3 regions of the Bradyrhizobium sp. CCBAU 25360 genome follow, and region 2 is predicted to be linked to each of the others. Evidence: predicted binding sites of a transcription regulator. Region 2 holds the regulator's gene; each other region holds the start of a gene.
The links. The regulator PhoB, encoded in region 2, activates phosphate uptake and scavenging genes when phosphate is short. The targets are predictions, from matches to a motif close to TGTCATNNANCTGTCAT.
Positions count from the first base shown of each region.

Region 1: the regulator PhoB is predicted to act here: its motif matches at 2,505-2,521, upstream of phnF (phosphonate metabolism transcriptional regulator PhnF).
Region 3: the regulator PhoB is predicted to act here: its motif matches at 1,312-1,328, upstream of XH81_RS12635 (DUF2794 domain-containing protein).

Region 1 is NZ_LBJA01000038.1:229,483-233,757, reverse strand. Features, by position in the region: gene phnE (phosphonate ABC transporter, permease protein PhnE) at 1-777, shown strand, start outside; gene phnE (phosphonate ABC transporter, permease protein PhnE) at 774-1,622, shown strand; gene phnF (phosphonate metabolism transcriptional regulator PhnF) at 1,744-2,472, opposite strand; gene phnG (phosphonate C-P lyase system protein PhnG) at 2,590-3,054, shown strand; gene phnH (phosphonate C-P lyase system protein PhnH) at 3,059-3,667, shown strand; gene XH81_RS17025 (carbon-phosphorus lyase complex subunit PhnI) at 3,672-4,275, shown strand, end outside.
Region 2 is NZ_LBJA01000032.1:14,989-19,263, reverse strand. Features, by position in the region: gene pstA (phosphate ABC transporter permease PstA) at 1-438, shown strand, start outside; gene pstB (phosphate ABC transporter ATP-binding protein PstB) at 435-1,253, shown strand; gene phoU (phosphate signaling complex protein PhoU) at 1,265-1,981, shown strand; gene phoB (phosphate regulon transcriptional regulator PhoB) at 2,004-2,711, shown strand; gene XH81_RS09080 (GcrA family cell cycle regulator) at 2,941-3,453, opposite strand; gene XH81_RS09075 (aspartate aminotransferase family protein) at 3,909-4,275, shown strand, end outside.
Region 3 is NZ_LBJA01000035.1:175,468-179,742, forward strand. Features, by position in the region: gene XH81_RS12625 (Bax inhibitor-1/YccA family protein) at 1-22, shown strand, start outside; gene XH81_RS12630 (GNAT family N-acetyltransferase) at 239-769, shown strand; gene XH81_RS12635 (DUF2794 domain-containing protein) at 880-1,248, opposite strand; gene XH81_RS12640 (DUF1223 domain-containing protein) at 1,862-2,638, opposite strand; gene acnA (aconitate hydratase AcnA) at 2,874-4,275, opposite strand, start outside.

The DNA of each region.
Region 1 (4,275 bases), on a different contig from region 2:
GTCTTCGCCGCCGCGCTGCTTCTCGCCGCGGTCGGCGCGGAAGTGAATCTGCGCACGCTGTTCACCTATTTCGGCAATTTCATCAGCTATTTCGACCGCATCCTCACGCTCGACAACGGCCAGCGCGTCTGGACCGATGTCGGCGAGTGGCTCTGGGGCTGGCGCAAATGGCTGAAGATGCTCGGCGAGACGCTGCTGATCTCCTATGTCGGCACGCTGATCGGCGCGACCTTGGCATTTTGTCTGAACTTCTTCGCGGCTGAAAACACCTCGCCCGCACCCTGGCTGCGCTTCGTCGTCCGGCGCCTGCTCGAATTCGCCCGCACCGTTCCGGGCATCGTCTTCGCGCTGATCTTCGTCATCGCCTTCGGGCTCGGACCGATGGCGGGCGTGCTCGCGATCGCGATCCACTCCACCGGCGCGCTCGGAAAGCTGTTCTCGGAAATCGTCGAGAACGCCGATATGAAGCCGGTCGAAGGCATCCGCTCGACCGGCGCGAGCTGGCTGTCCTGCATGCGGTTCGCCGTCGTGCCGCAGGTGACCGCGGGCTATGCGAGCTACGCGCTGCTGCGCTTCGAGATCAACGTCCGCGAAGCCTCGGTGATGGGCTTCGTCGGCGCCGGCGGCATCGGCCAGGAGCTCGTCGTCGCCATCCGCAAATTCTACTATTCGGACGTCAGCGCGATCCTGCTCACCATCATCGTCACCGTGTTCATCATCGACATCAGCACCGGTTGGCTGCGCGGCCGCCTGTTCGGCAAGGAGGCGCGGACGTGACGAGGCGGCAAGCGGTCGACACGCGAGAGCTTCGCGCGCGCTATCCCGATGTGTTCGACCGTCCGGCCTCGGCGCGGCTTGCCACGCCGGCGATGATCGTCGCGGCGTTCGCGATCCTCATTTACGGCCTGGTCGATCTCGATTTCTCGCCGTCGCGATTCTTCGCAGGTCTCAGCCAGCTCGGCTGGATCAGCCTGATGATGATCCCGCCCGATCCCGGCTCGTCGCTGCCGGTCTACCTGAAGGCACTCGGCGAGACGCTGTCGATTGCACTGCTCGGCACCACGCTCGCCGCCGTCTTCGCACTCCCCGTCAGCCTTCTGGCCGCGCGCAACGTGGTGCCGTCGAAGCTCCTGCGCTTTCCCGTGCGCCGCGTGCTGGATTCGATCCGCGGCGTCGACACGCTGATCTGGGCGCTGGTGTGGATCAACGTCGTCGGGCTTGGCCCGTTCGCCGGCGTGCTTGCCATTGCGGTGTCGGATTTCGGCGCCTTCGGAAAGCTGTTCTCGGAGGCGATCGAGGCCGCCGACCAGAAGCAGGTCGAGGGCATCCGCGCCTCCGGCGGCAGCCCGCTGCACGAGATCCGCTTCGGCCTGTTGCCGCAGGTCCTGCCCGTGATCGCCGGGCAGGTGCTCTATTTCATCGAATCCAACACCCGCTCGGCCACCATCATCGGCATCGTCGGCGCCGGCGGCATCGGCCTCCAGCTCGCCGAGCAGATCCGCGTGCTGGAATGGCAGAAGGTGTCGTTTCTGATCCTGATGATCCTGGTCGCGGTCGCCGCGATCGATTTCATCTCGGGCAAGCTGCGCTTTGCGATTATCGGGCGGCGGGCTGTCGCCTGATCAAAGGTGCTGTAGGGTGGGTTAGCCGAAGGCGTAACCCACCACTGTTTATCTCCGCGGAGACAGAAGAGGTGGGTTACGCCTTCGGACTGCGCTTCGCGCAGCCCAAGGCTAACCCACCCTACGACTCCACCAGAAACTCCACCCGCTCCGCCGCGAAGCGCGAATGCTTGGTCATCAGCGGCTTACCGTCGAGATCGTGGTCGGTCGCATCGACCACCAGGATCGGCCGTCCCAGCGCCAGATCGAGCCGCGCCGCGTCGGTGGCGTCGACGATGCCGGCGGTGATCCGGGTCGCGCCGCGGCGATAGTCGCGGACGCCGTAATGTTCCAGCAGCTTCGTCATCGAGCGCGTCGCTGCGAACACGGCGCCGGCACCCGGAAATAATTCCGCCGACAGCCAGGTGGTGGAGACGCAGATCGGCGTGCGATCGGCAAGGCGGATCGCCTCGATCCGCACCAGCGGCGCGCCGGCCTTCAAGCCGAGCTCGCGCGCCAGTTCACGGGTCGCGACATCGTCGGTCGCCTCGATCAGCTGCCCGCGCGGCTCGCGGCCGCCGGCGCCGACGATCTCGGAGAAGCGGGTGCGTGAGCGCAGGGGATAAGCGAGCTTCTGTGCCTCGACATAGGTTCCGCTGCCGCGCTCGGCGCGCACGAGGCCGCGCTCGGCAAGGGCTGCCAGCGCGCGCCGCACGGTGTGGCGGTTCACCCGATAGGTTTCGGCGATTTCCATCTCGCCCGGCAATTTGTCGCCGGCCGCGAAGCGGCCATCGGCGATGCCGCGCTCGATGCCGTCGGCAACGAGGCGCCATAGCGCGACGCCCGAGGAGGCGGTGTTCTGCATGCTCATGTTGCGGCAACCTACTCCAGAAATCACAGCTTTGTCACGAAACAGTCATGGCGCTCCCGTATGAAGTTGTCTATTATCATAGACAACTTCGATGCGGCAAGTTCTGTCAGAGGTTCGGTGGATCAGGTGACCCAGCACAACAACCAGCAAGCCCAGCGTCAGGCCGCCATGGCCGTGCTGGCGCACGCGGAGGCGGGCGAGATCGCCGCCCGCCTCCGCAACTTGGCTGTCCCGGCCCATCAGGATTTGCGTGCGCCCGAAAACGGCCTCGTCATGCTGCGTGGCCGGGTCGGCGGCGACGGCGCGCCCTTCAATCTCGGCGAAGCCACGGTGTCGCGCGCCGCGGTCCGGCTGGCGAGCGGCGAGGTCGGGTTCGGCTACACGCTCGGGCGCGACGGCGAGAAAGCGCGGCTGATCGCACTGTGTGACGCGCTGGCGCAGTCGCGCGATTTTGGCGCGTCGGTGGAGAGGGACGTAATCGCGCCGTTGCGTGAGCAGCTTATGATTCGCCGGAAGCAGGCGGCGGCCGAGACCGCCGCGACGAAGGTTGATTTCTACACCATGGTGCGCGGTGAGGGGTGAGATCATGACCACGATTGCGGAACTGCCCCCGGGCTTCGCCGACAAGGTGCTGTCGGCGCAATCGACCTTTCGCTCGGTGATGGACGCGATGGCGCGGCCGGGCTCGGTCCAGCGCGTCGTGCCGATGGCTGGCAAGCCGGAAACGATGATGCGCGGCACCGCCGCGATCGCGCTGACGCTGTTCGACCACGACACGCCGCTCTGGCTCGACGCGCGGATGGCGGAGAGCCCGGACGTGGTGAAATGGCTGAAGTTCCACACCGGCGCGCCGGTGGTGCAGGATTCCTCCATCGCGAGCTTTGCGCTGATCAGTGACGGCGGTGCGCTGCCGCCGCTCGAACGCTTCGCGCTCGGCACCAGCGAATATCCGGATCGGTCCACCACATTGATCCTCCAGGTCGACAGCCTCGACGCAGGACGCAGCTTCGAGCTGCGCGGTCCCGGCATCGACGGCGCCGCGATGCTCCAGGCGTCGGTCAAGCCGTTCGATCTGTTCGAGCGCCTGCGCGTCAACGAAGCACTGTTTCCGCGCGGCATCGATGTGGTGCTGGTCGCCGATGACGCCGTGGCCGCGATCCCCCGCACCACGCGCATCGTGAGCAAGGGAAGCTAGAAGCATGTATGTCGCAGTCAAAGGCGGCGAACGCGCCATCGAGAACGCCCATCGCTTGCTCGCAGATAAGCGGCGCGGCGACCGAGGCGTTCCGGAGCTCACGCTCGACCAGATCTCGGAGCAGCTTGGGCTGGCCGTCGACCGTGTCATGAGCGAAGGCTCGCTCTATGATCGCGAGCTCGCGGCGCTCGCGATCAAGCAGGCGCGCGGCGACCTGATCGAGGCGATCTTCCTGGTTCGCGCCTTCCGCGCCACGATGCCGCGTTTCGGCGCCAGCGAGCCGGTCGACACCGGCGCGATGCGGGTGCAGCGGCGGGTGTCCTCGACCTTCAAGGACATTCCGGGCGGCCAGATCCTCGGGCCGACCTTCGACTACACCCACCGCCTGCTCGATCCCGCGCTCGCGCAAGGCTTTGTGCCGGAGGTTCCGGCAACGGCGGAAGCGTCCACTGCGCCGACCCCGCGCGTGACCGACATTCTCGGCCGCGACGGGCTGATCGAATCCTCGCCGCAGGCCGAAGACGGCGCCAGCGTCGGCGATCTCACCCGCGAGCCGCTGAATTTTCCGGCGGACCGCGATCTGCGCCTGCAAAACCTCGCGCGCGGCG
Region 2 (4,275 bases):
TCCGCGATCGCGGGCGCGCTCGCGCTCGCCGTCATCGTGATCCCGGTCGTGCTGCGCACCACCGAGGACATGCTGCTGCTGGTGCCGAATCCCCTGCGCGAGGCGGCCTCGGCGCTCGGCCTGCCGCGCTCGCTGGTGATCAAGCGTATCGCCTATCGTGCGGCCCGGTCGGGCCTCATCACCGGCGTGCTGCTCGCCACCGCCCGCGTCGCCGGCGAGACCGCGCCGCTGCTCTTCACCGCGCTGTCGAACCAGTTCTTCAGCCTCGGCCTGAACAAGACGATGGCCAATTTGCCGGTCACCATCAACAACTTCGTCCAGAGCCCCTACGCCTATTGGAAGCAGCTCGCCTGGAGCGGCGCGCTGCTGATCACGCTCACCGTGCTTGCCCTGAACATTGGCGCGCGCATCCTCGGCGCCGAGAGGACTGCAAAATGACCGACCTGTCCGTTTCCATGAGTTCCAACGCTCATCTGGCCTCGCAGCCGCTGCCGGAAGCCCCGGCCAAGGTGACGGTGCGCAATCTCAACTTCTATTACGGCGAGCACCACGCGCTGAAGAACATCAACCTGACGCTGGGTGCCAACCGCGTCACAGCGTTCATCGGCCCGTCGGGCTGCGGCAAGTCGACCCTGCTGCGCATCTTCAACCGGATGTACGACCTCTATCCGGGCCAGCGCGCCACCGGCCAGCTCATGCTGGACCAGACCAACATCCTCGACCCCAGGCTCGACCTCAATCTGCTGCGCGCCCGGGTCGGCATGGTGTTCCAGAAGCCGACGCCGTTCCCGATGACGATCTACGAGAACATCGCCTTCGGCATCCGCCTCTACGAGAAGATCTCGAAGTCCGAGATGGACGACCGCGTCGAGAAGGCGCTGCGCGGCGGCGCGCTGTGGAACGAGGTCAAGGACAAGCTCAACGCCTCCGGCCTGTCGCTCTCCGGCGGCCAGCAGCAGCGCCTGTGCATCGCCCGCACCGTCGCGGTGCGGCCCGAGGTGATTCTGTTCGACGAGCCCTGCTCGGCGCTCGATCCGATCTCGACCGCCAAGGTCGAGGAGCTGATCCAGGAGCTGTCCGAGAACTACACGATCGCGATCGTCACGCACAACATGCAGCAGGCGGCGCGCGTCTCCGACAAGACCGCCTTCATGTATCTCGGCGAGCTGATCGAGTTCGACGACACCAGCAAGATCTTCACGTCGCCGAGCGACCGGCGCACGCAGGATTACATTACCGGCCGGTTCGGCTGAGGAGACGCGACATGGGTACTGAACATACCGCAAAAGCTTTCGACACCGACCTCCAGGAGCTCACCCGCCTGGTCGCCGAGATGGGCGGCATCGCCGAGCGCATGATCGTCGATTCCGTCGGCGCGCTGATCCGCCGCGACGTCGCGCTCGGCCAGCGCGTCGTCGCCATCGACGCCGAGCTCGACGCGCTGCAGAAGCGCATCGAGGAACGCGCCGTGCTCACCATCGCCCGCCGCCAGCCGATGGCGGTGGATTTGCGCGAGATCGTCGGCGCCATGCGCGTTGCGACCGACCTCGAGCGCATCGGCGACCTCGCCAAGAACATGGGCAAGCGCGTCGCCGCGCTGGAGACCGACTTCCATCCGCTGAAACTGTTCCGCGGCCTGGAGCACATGACCGACCTCGTGCAGCAGCAGGTCAAGTCGGTGCTGGACGCCTATGCCGCACATGATCTGCCGGCGGCGATGGCGGTGTGGAAGGGCGACGAGGAAGTCGACGCGATCTGCACCTCGCTGTTCCGCGAGCTCCTCACCTACATGATGGAGGATCCGCGCAACATCTCGTTCTGCATCCATCTGATGTTCTGCGCCAAGAACATCGAGCGGATCGGCGACCACGCCACCAACATCGCCGAGACCGTGTTCTACATGATCGAAGGCCAGGCGATCACCGACAAGCGGCCGAAGGGCGACATGACCACCTTCGCCACGACGGTCCCGAATACCTGAAGACTCAAGGAGCGACGACCCGATGGGCGCACGCATTATGGTGGTTGAGGACGAGGAAGCTCTCACCGAGCTGCTTCGCTACAACCTCGAAGGCGACGGCTATGACGTCGAGACGGTCATGCGCGGCGACGACGCCGACACCCGCCTCAAGGAGCACATCCCGGACCTGATCGTGCTCGACTGGATGCTGCCGGGCCTGTCGGGCATCGAGCTGTGCCGGCGCCTGCGGACCCGGCCCGACACCAAGCAGCTGCCGATCATCATGCTCACCGCGCGCGGCGAGGAGAGCGAGCGGGTGCGGGGACTTGCGACCGGCGCCGACGACTACATCGTCAAGCCGTTCTCGGTGCCGGAGCTCTTGGCGCGCGTGAAGGGCCTGCTTCGCCGCGCCAGTCCTGAGCGACTCGCGACAGTGCTGGCCTATGGCGACATCGAGCTCGACCGCGACAAGCGTCGCGTGGCGCGCTCGGGCCGGCCGATCGATCTCGGTCCGACCGAATATCGCCTGCTGGAGTTCTTCCTGGAGCATCCGGGCCGCGTGTTCTCGCGCGAGCAGCTGCTCGACAGCGTCTGGGGCCGCGACATCTACATCGACGAGCGCACCGTCGACGTCCATATCGGCCGCCTGCGCAAGCTGCTCAATCTCGGCCGCGAGCAGGACCCGATCCGCACCGTCCGCGGCGCCGGCTACGCGCTCGACGATCGCTTCGCGAAGGCGGAGCAGACGTAAGGTTTGCAGGCGTTGGGGTTTGGTGGGCTGCCGCCACATTCTCCGGTGTCGTCCCTGCGAAAGCATGGACCCATAACCACAGGCAGTGGTTTGGCGAAGACTCGGAGTGACCATCTCGCGCAACAACAGCGCCCTATGGTTATGGATCCCCGCGTTCGCGGGGATGACACCGAGTTGGTTGAGGCGCCGTCGTGTGACGGCTGCCGTCTTTGCGATCAGCTAAATCCACTCACCGCGGACCCGGCTTTGCCGGGGCACGCCGGCGATCCGCCGCCGGCTGATACGCGACGCGCGAGTGCTGGGCGCAGTAGGGCAGGCCGGACAGCGCCCTGCCGCCGCAGAAGAAGAAATCGGGGCTGGAGGGATCGCCGACCGGCCAATGGCAGGTGGCCTCGTTCAGCTCGAGCAGCGACAGCCGCTGGCTCATCGGCACCACGTTGTCGTAGGTGACCGGTTCGGCCTCCACCTCGACCTCGAAGGCCTGCGCCAGCGCGGTGTTGCCGCGCGCAATGGGGCGGGTCACCCGCATCATGTGCTGCGCGGGACGCGCCTTGCGCGGCCGGGGCGCTGCCGATGAAGGGCTCTTGGCACGGCCGGACAGACCGAGCCTGTGCACTTTGCCGATCACGGCATTGCGGGTCACATTGCCGAGTTCAGCTGCGATCTGGCTGGCCGAAAGTCCGGCCTCCCAGAGCTTTTTCAGCTGCTCGACGCGATCGTCGGACCAGGTCAAAACCGTCATTGCACCCTTTCCCTCGCTACGCGCCGCCATCCTGGGGCCTCGCAGCGATTGCCTAAGCCTTCAAAAACCCGTGCCGTCAGAATCCCTTAAGGCTCGCCGGGCGCGTGACTGACGCCCGAACGTTTACGCCGGTACAAGAGGACTCTTGGGATCAGAACCGCTGCACGAGATGTCGTATCTGACAATCCAAACGCTACAATATGGCGTGACTCCCGCGCAAGAGTCCGCCGACTCGCTTCCACATGTTCCGTGGTGAAAACCCGCAAAATCGGCACCGCAAGACTACGGATTCAGCGTTTCCCGAGGCTTTCCGGGCGGCATTGACACCCGTCTTGCCAGGCATAAGATAGTCGCGCGTGCCGCCCTTAAAAGGCGGCACGTTTCGTTTTCCGGGCCGGTCGATGGTGCGTTGCGCAATGCACGCGTCACACCGTCCGCAACATTCAAGTGACATCATGACTAACAGCGCAGCGCCGCATTTGCTCCCCGTTTTCGCCAGAGCCGACCTCGGCTTCGAGCGCGGCGAAGGCTGCTGGCTGATCGCGACCAATGGCGATCGCTATCTCGATTTCACCTCGGGCGTGGCTGTGAATGCGCTCGGCCATTGCCACCCGCATCTGATCAAGGCGCTGCAGGAGCAGGCGACGAAGCTCTGGCACATGTCGAACCTGTTCCAGAGCCCGGATGGCGAGAAGCTCGCCAACCGGCTCTGCAACGAGAGCTTTGCCGACTTCGTGTTCTTCTGCAATTCGGGCGCCGAAGCGCTGGAGGGTGTGATCAAGCTGGTCCGCCATCATCACTTCTCCAAGGGACATCCGGAAC
Region 3 (4,275 bases), on a different contig from region 2:
GCTCCTCGGCCAGCGCGACTAAGCGATAGACCAGGACGAACGGACACGAACCCCGGCCGAAAGGCCGGGGTTTTTGTTTGAGCCTTGGCCTCCTCTCGTCATTGCGAGCCCTTGCGACGAAGCAATCCAGAGTCCCTCCGCGGATGCATTTCTGGATTGCTTCGCTGCGCTCGCAATGACGGGTGTGGCAACACAGTTGCCCCTTTCAGCAGAAGCGGGAAGGCTCTAATCTGGCCCCATGTCCGAACCTGAAATCAGGCCTGCAACCGAGGCCGACCTTCCCGCCATCACCGCCATCTACCAGCAGGCCGTCCGCGAGGGCACCGCGACGTTCGAGCTGGAGCCGCCTGACCTCGTGGAGATGACGCGCCGTTATCGCGCACTGGTCGACGGCGGCTATCCCTATTTCGTCGCCATCCTCGACGGCCGCGTGGCCGGCTATGCCTATGCCGGCGCCTACCGCCCGCGCCCGGCCTACCGCTTCACGGTCGAGAACTCGATCTATCTCGATCCCTCCTTCCACCGCCGCGGTGTCGGATCAAAGCTGCTGGAACGGCTGGTCGCCGAATGCGAGGCGCGCGGCTTCCGCCAGATGATCGCGGTGATCGGCGATTCCGCCAATGCCGGCTCGATCGGCGTGCACACCAGGGGCGGCTTCAAGATGATCGGCACGCATCCCAATGTCGGGCTGAAATTCGGCCGCTGGCTCGATACGGTGATGATGCAGCGCGACCTCGGCGAGGGCGCGAAGACGGTGCCGGGGAAGTAGGCCTCGTAGGATGGGCAAAGCGTAAGCGTGCCCACCATCTCCCAGCGATAGAGAAAGATGTGGGCACGGCGCTGCGCGCCTTTGCCCACCCTACGGCACCGTTTGTGCGGCTATACCACCGCGAGCTTCCGATCGATCACCAGCAGCACGCGCTCCAGCTCGTGGCCGCGGCGCAGGATCAGGCCGGTCGCCGAGATCACGCTGTACATGCCCTGCTTGCGCGCCAGCCGCGGATCCTTCTCGATGCGGTAGATCGGCACTTCCGAGGCACGGCGATAGACCGAGAACACGGCGCGATCCCTCAGGAAGTCGATGGCATAATCGCGCCACTCGCCGTCGGCGACCATGCGGCCGTAGAGATTGAGAATACGGTGCAGCTCGAGCCGGTTGAACGTCACCCGGCTCAGTTGCGTCGTCGCCGCGGCGGGGCGCGCCGCCGCGCGCAGCTCGCTCGGATCGGTATCCTCCGACAGACTCATGGAGCGCTTCCTCATCGCACGGCATGACCCGAATCCGCGAAGACCGTCCCCGGAACCTGGATCATGACAGCTGCATGATTGCGCCAACCGGCCAGCGCCGCAAGGGGCACCTGATTCAACCGGTCGAATCGGTTACGAATCGGCGCACACGCTATGGTGGAACTCCCTCGCGGCAAACCGTCACGGGATCGTTAGCAGGAATCATACTCTCGCCGCTTTTCCGCCTAGCGACTGCCGCCCTGCATTGCGAAAAGACTCACGTGCGTTGACCCGGTCCTTTCGGTTCCGGATTCCTCAGCCCCCAGCCCCCCGGGGTCGAACAGGATCGGGTCTGTACGCGCGACAAGGAGGGCCAACGCAAGTTGGTCCTTTTTTGTTGGTGCCGGGATGTTTCTGGCACGACGAAATTCTTCTCTCATCAGCGCCAACAATCTCATCCCTCATCCCGAGAGCCGCGCGTCCTTCGCGCGGCGTCTCGAAGGATCGAGGCCGAGCTGCGTGAGCGGGGCCTGCATTGTTCTCACGGCGATGCGAAGCATCGTCCGGTAGACGCGCGCAAGGGCGCGCTCCTCACCATGAGGGTGGCAGTGAGTACGACGCTAGAGAATTGAAATCAGTGCAGCGACGTGTAGGCCGCGCCCAGCATCGTGCCGGGCTTGTCGCGGCTGCCGTCCTGGACATAGACCACCGCGCCGTCGACGCCGTCGCGTGTGAGGTTCTCGATCGGCACCGTCCAGCTTTCTGAACGCCCGGTCCAGTCGCCAACCTTGAGCAGGTTGCGCACCACGTTGTGATAGGTGACCTGCTGTCCGCGATTCTCGCCGCGAGTGATCGCGATCGGGACCGACTTGGCGATCGAGCAGATCCAGACCTCGCCATGCGAGACGGCCGGCTCGTTGCTCGCCGCCACCGACACGTTGATCTGCTTGCCCGCGAGCGACATCGTCACCGGCACGCTCATCACGCCCGTGCCCTTGTCAGTCTTGCCGATCGCGCTCTCGATGCCGGCACGATCGCTGCCGATGACATGGGTGGAGCCGTTGACTACGACCTGAGGCGTGTAGACCTCGCGGTCGCCGCGCATGCGCGAATAAGCACGCTGCCGTGCAGAGAAGCGCGAATCCGCCAGCGTGTCCTTCCAGCCCAGATAGTCCCAATAGTCGATCGGCATGCTCAGCGCGATGATTGACGGGTCTTTGGAGAGATCGCCGATGATCTGGTCGGCGGGCGGGCAGGAGGAGCAGCCCTGCGAGGTAAACAATTCGACGACGGCGCGGGGATCGGCCTCCGCCGGACGGATGACGGCGACGATCGCACAGATGCCGAGAGCTCCCGACCAGAGGGCACCGGACCAACGTGAAACCAGATGAGAAGCCGTCATTGTTGTCATGTCGAACGCCGCACACCATTGCTCGTGGAAAGGGAGATCTTATCGCCGGATGGTCACCGTAGTCTTACGGGGCGCGACACACTCGACCGTCCAGGCCAACCGTCCGAAAGGAGGTTTTCCGCCGGGCGGGCCCATCTGGAGCATGCCGCAAACGCACGAAGGCGGCCTTGTGATAGGCCGCCTTCGTTTAACCTTCTACTCACGTCGCGGTGAGCCACCGTTCACAAATTCGCGCTTAGGCCGCGAGCTTGCGCAGCACGTAGTGCAGGATACCGCCGTTCCGGTAGTAGTCGAGCTCGTCCAGCGTATCGATGCGGCAGAGCAGCGAAACGCGCTGCAGCGAACCGTCGCCGGAGACGATCTCCGCGGTCAGCTTCTGGCGCGGCTTGAGGTCGCCGACCAGGCCACGCAACGTGACCTTCTCGTCGCCCTTGAGGCCGAGCGACGACCAGGAGGTGCCCTCCTCGAAGGTGAGCGGCAGCACGCCCATGCCGACCAGGTTGGAGCGATGGATGCGCTCGAAGCTCTGGCAGATCACGGCGCGCACACCGAGCAGGCGGGTGCCCTTGGCCGCCCAGTCGCGCGAGGAGCCATTGCCGTATTCGGCACCGGCGAACACCACCAGCGGCACCTGCTCCTGCTGGTACTTCATCGCGGCGTCGTAGATCGACATCTGCTCGCCGTCGGGCCAGTGCTTGGTGAGACCGCCCTCGGGGATGTTGCCGTCCGCGCCTTTGAGCATGAAGTTCTTGATGCGGATGTTGGCGAAGGTGCCGCGCATCATCACTTCATGGTTGCCGCGACGCGTGCCGTACTGGTTGAAGTCGGCGGGACGCACCTGGTGCTCGCTGAGATATTTTCCAGCCGGAGAGGTGAGCTTGATCGAACCGGCCGGCGAGATGTGGTCGGTGGTGATCTTGTCGCCGAACATGGCGAGGATGCGCGCCTCGACGATGTCGGTGACCGGCTCCGGCTCCTTCTTCATCCCGTCGAAATAAGGCGGGTTCTGCACGTAGGTCGAAGACATGTTCCAGCGATAGGTCTCGCTCTCGACGGTCTTGATCTTGCGCCAGTTGGTGTCGCCCTTGAACACGTCGGCGTACTTCTTCTTGAAGATCGACGCGGTCACGAACTTCTTCATGAAGGCGTTGATCTCCTTGGTCGTCGGCCAGATGTCCTTGAGGTACACCGGCTTGCCGTCCTTGCCCTCGCCGAGCGGCTCGACCGCGAGGTTCTTGGTGACGCTGCCCGCGAGCGCGTGGGCGACGACCAGCGGCGGCGAGGCCAGGTAGTTCGCCTGCACGTCCGGCGAGACACGGCCTTCGAAGTTGCGGTTGCCGGAGAGCACGGCCGCGGCGACGATGCCGTTGTCGTTGATCGACTTCGAGATCTCCTCAGGCAGCGGACCTGAATTGCCGATGCAGGTGGTGCAGCCGAAGCCGACCAGGTTGAAGCCGACCTTGTCGAGATCCTTCTGCAGACCGGAATCGGCCAGATAGCCGGCCACGACCTGGCTGCCCGGGGCGAGCGAGGTCTTCACCCACGGCTTGGCCTTGAGGCCCTTCGCAGCGGCGTTGCGCGCCAGGAGGCCCGCGCCGATCAGCACGCTCGGGTTCGAGGTGTTGGTGCAGGAGGTG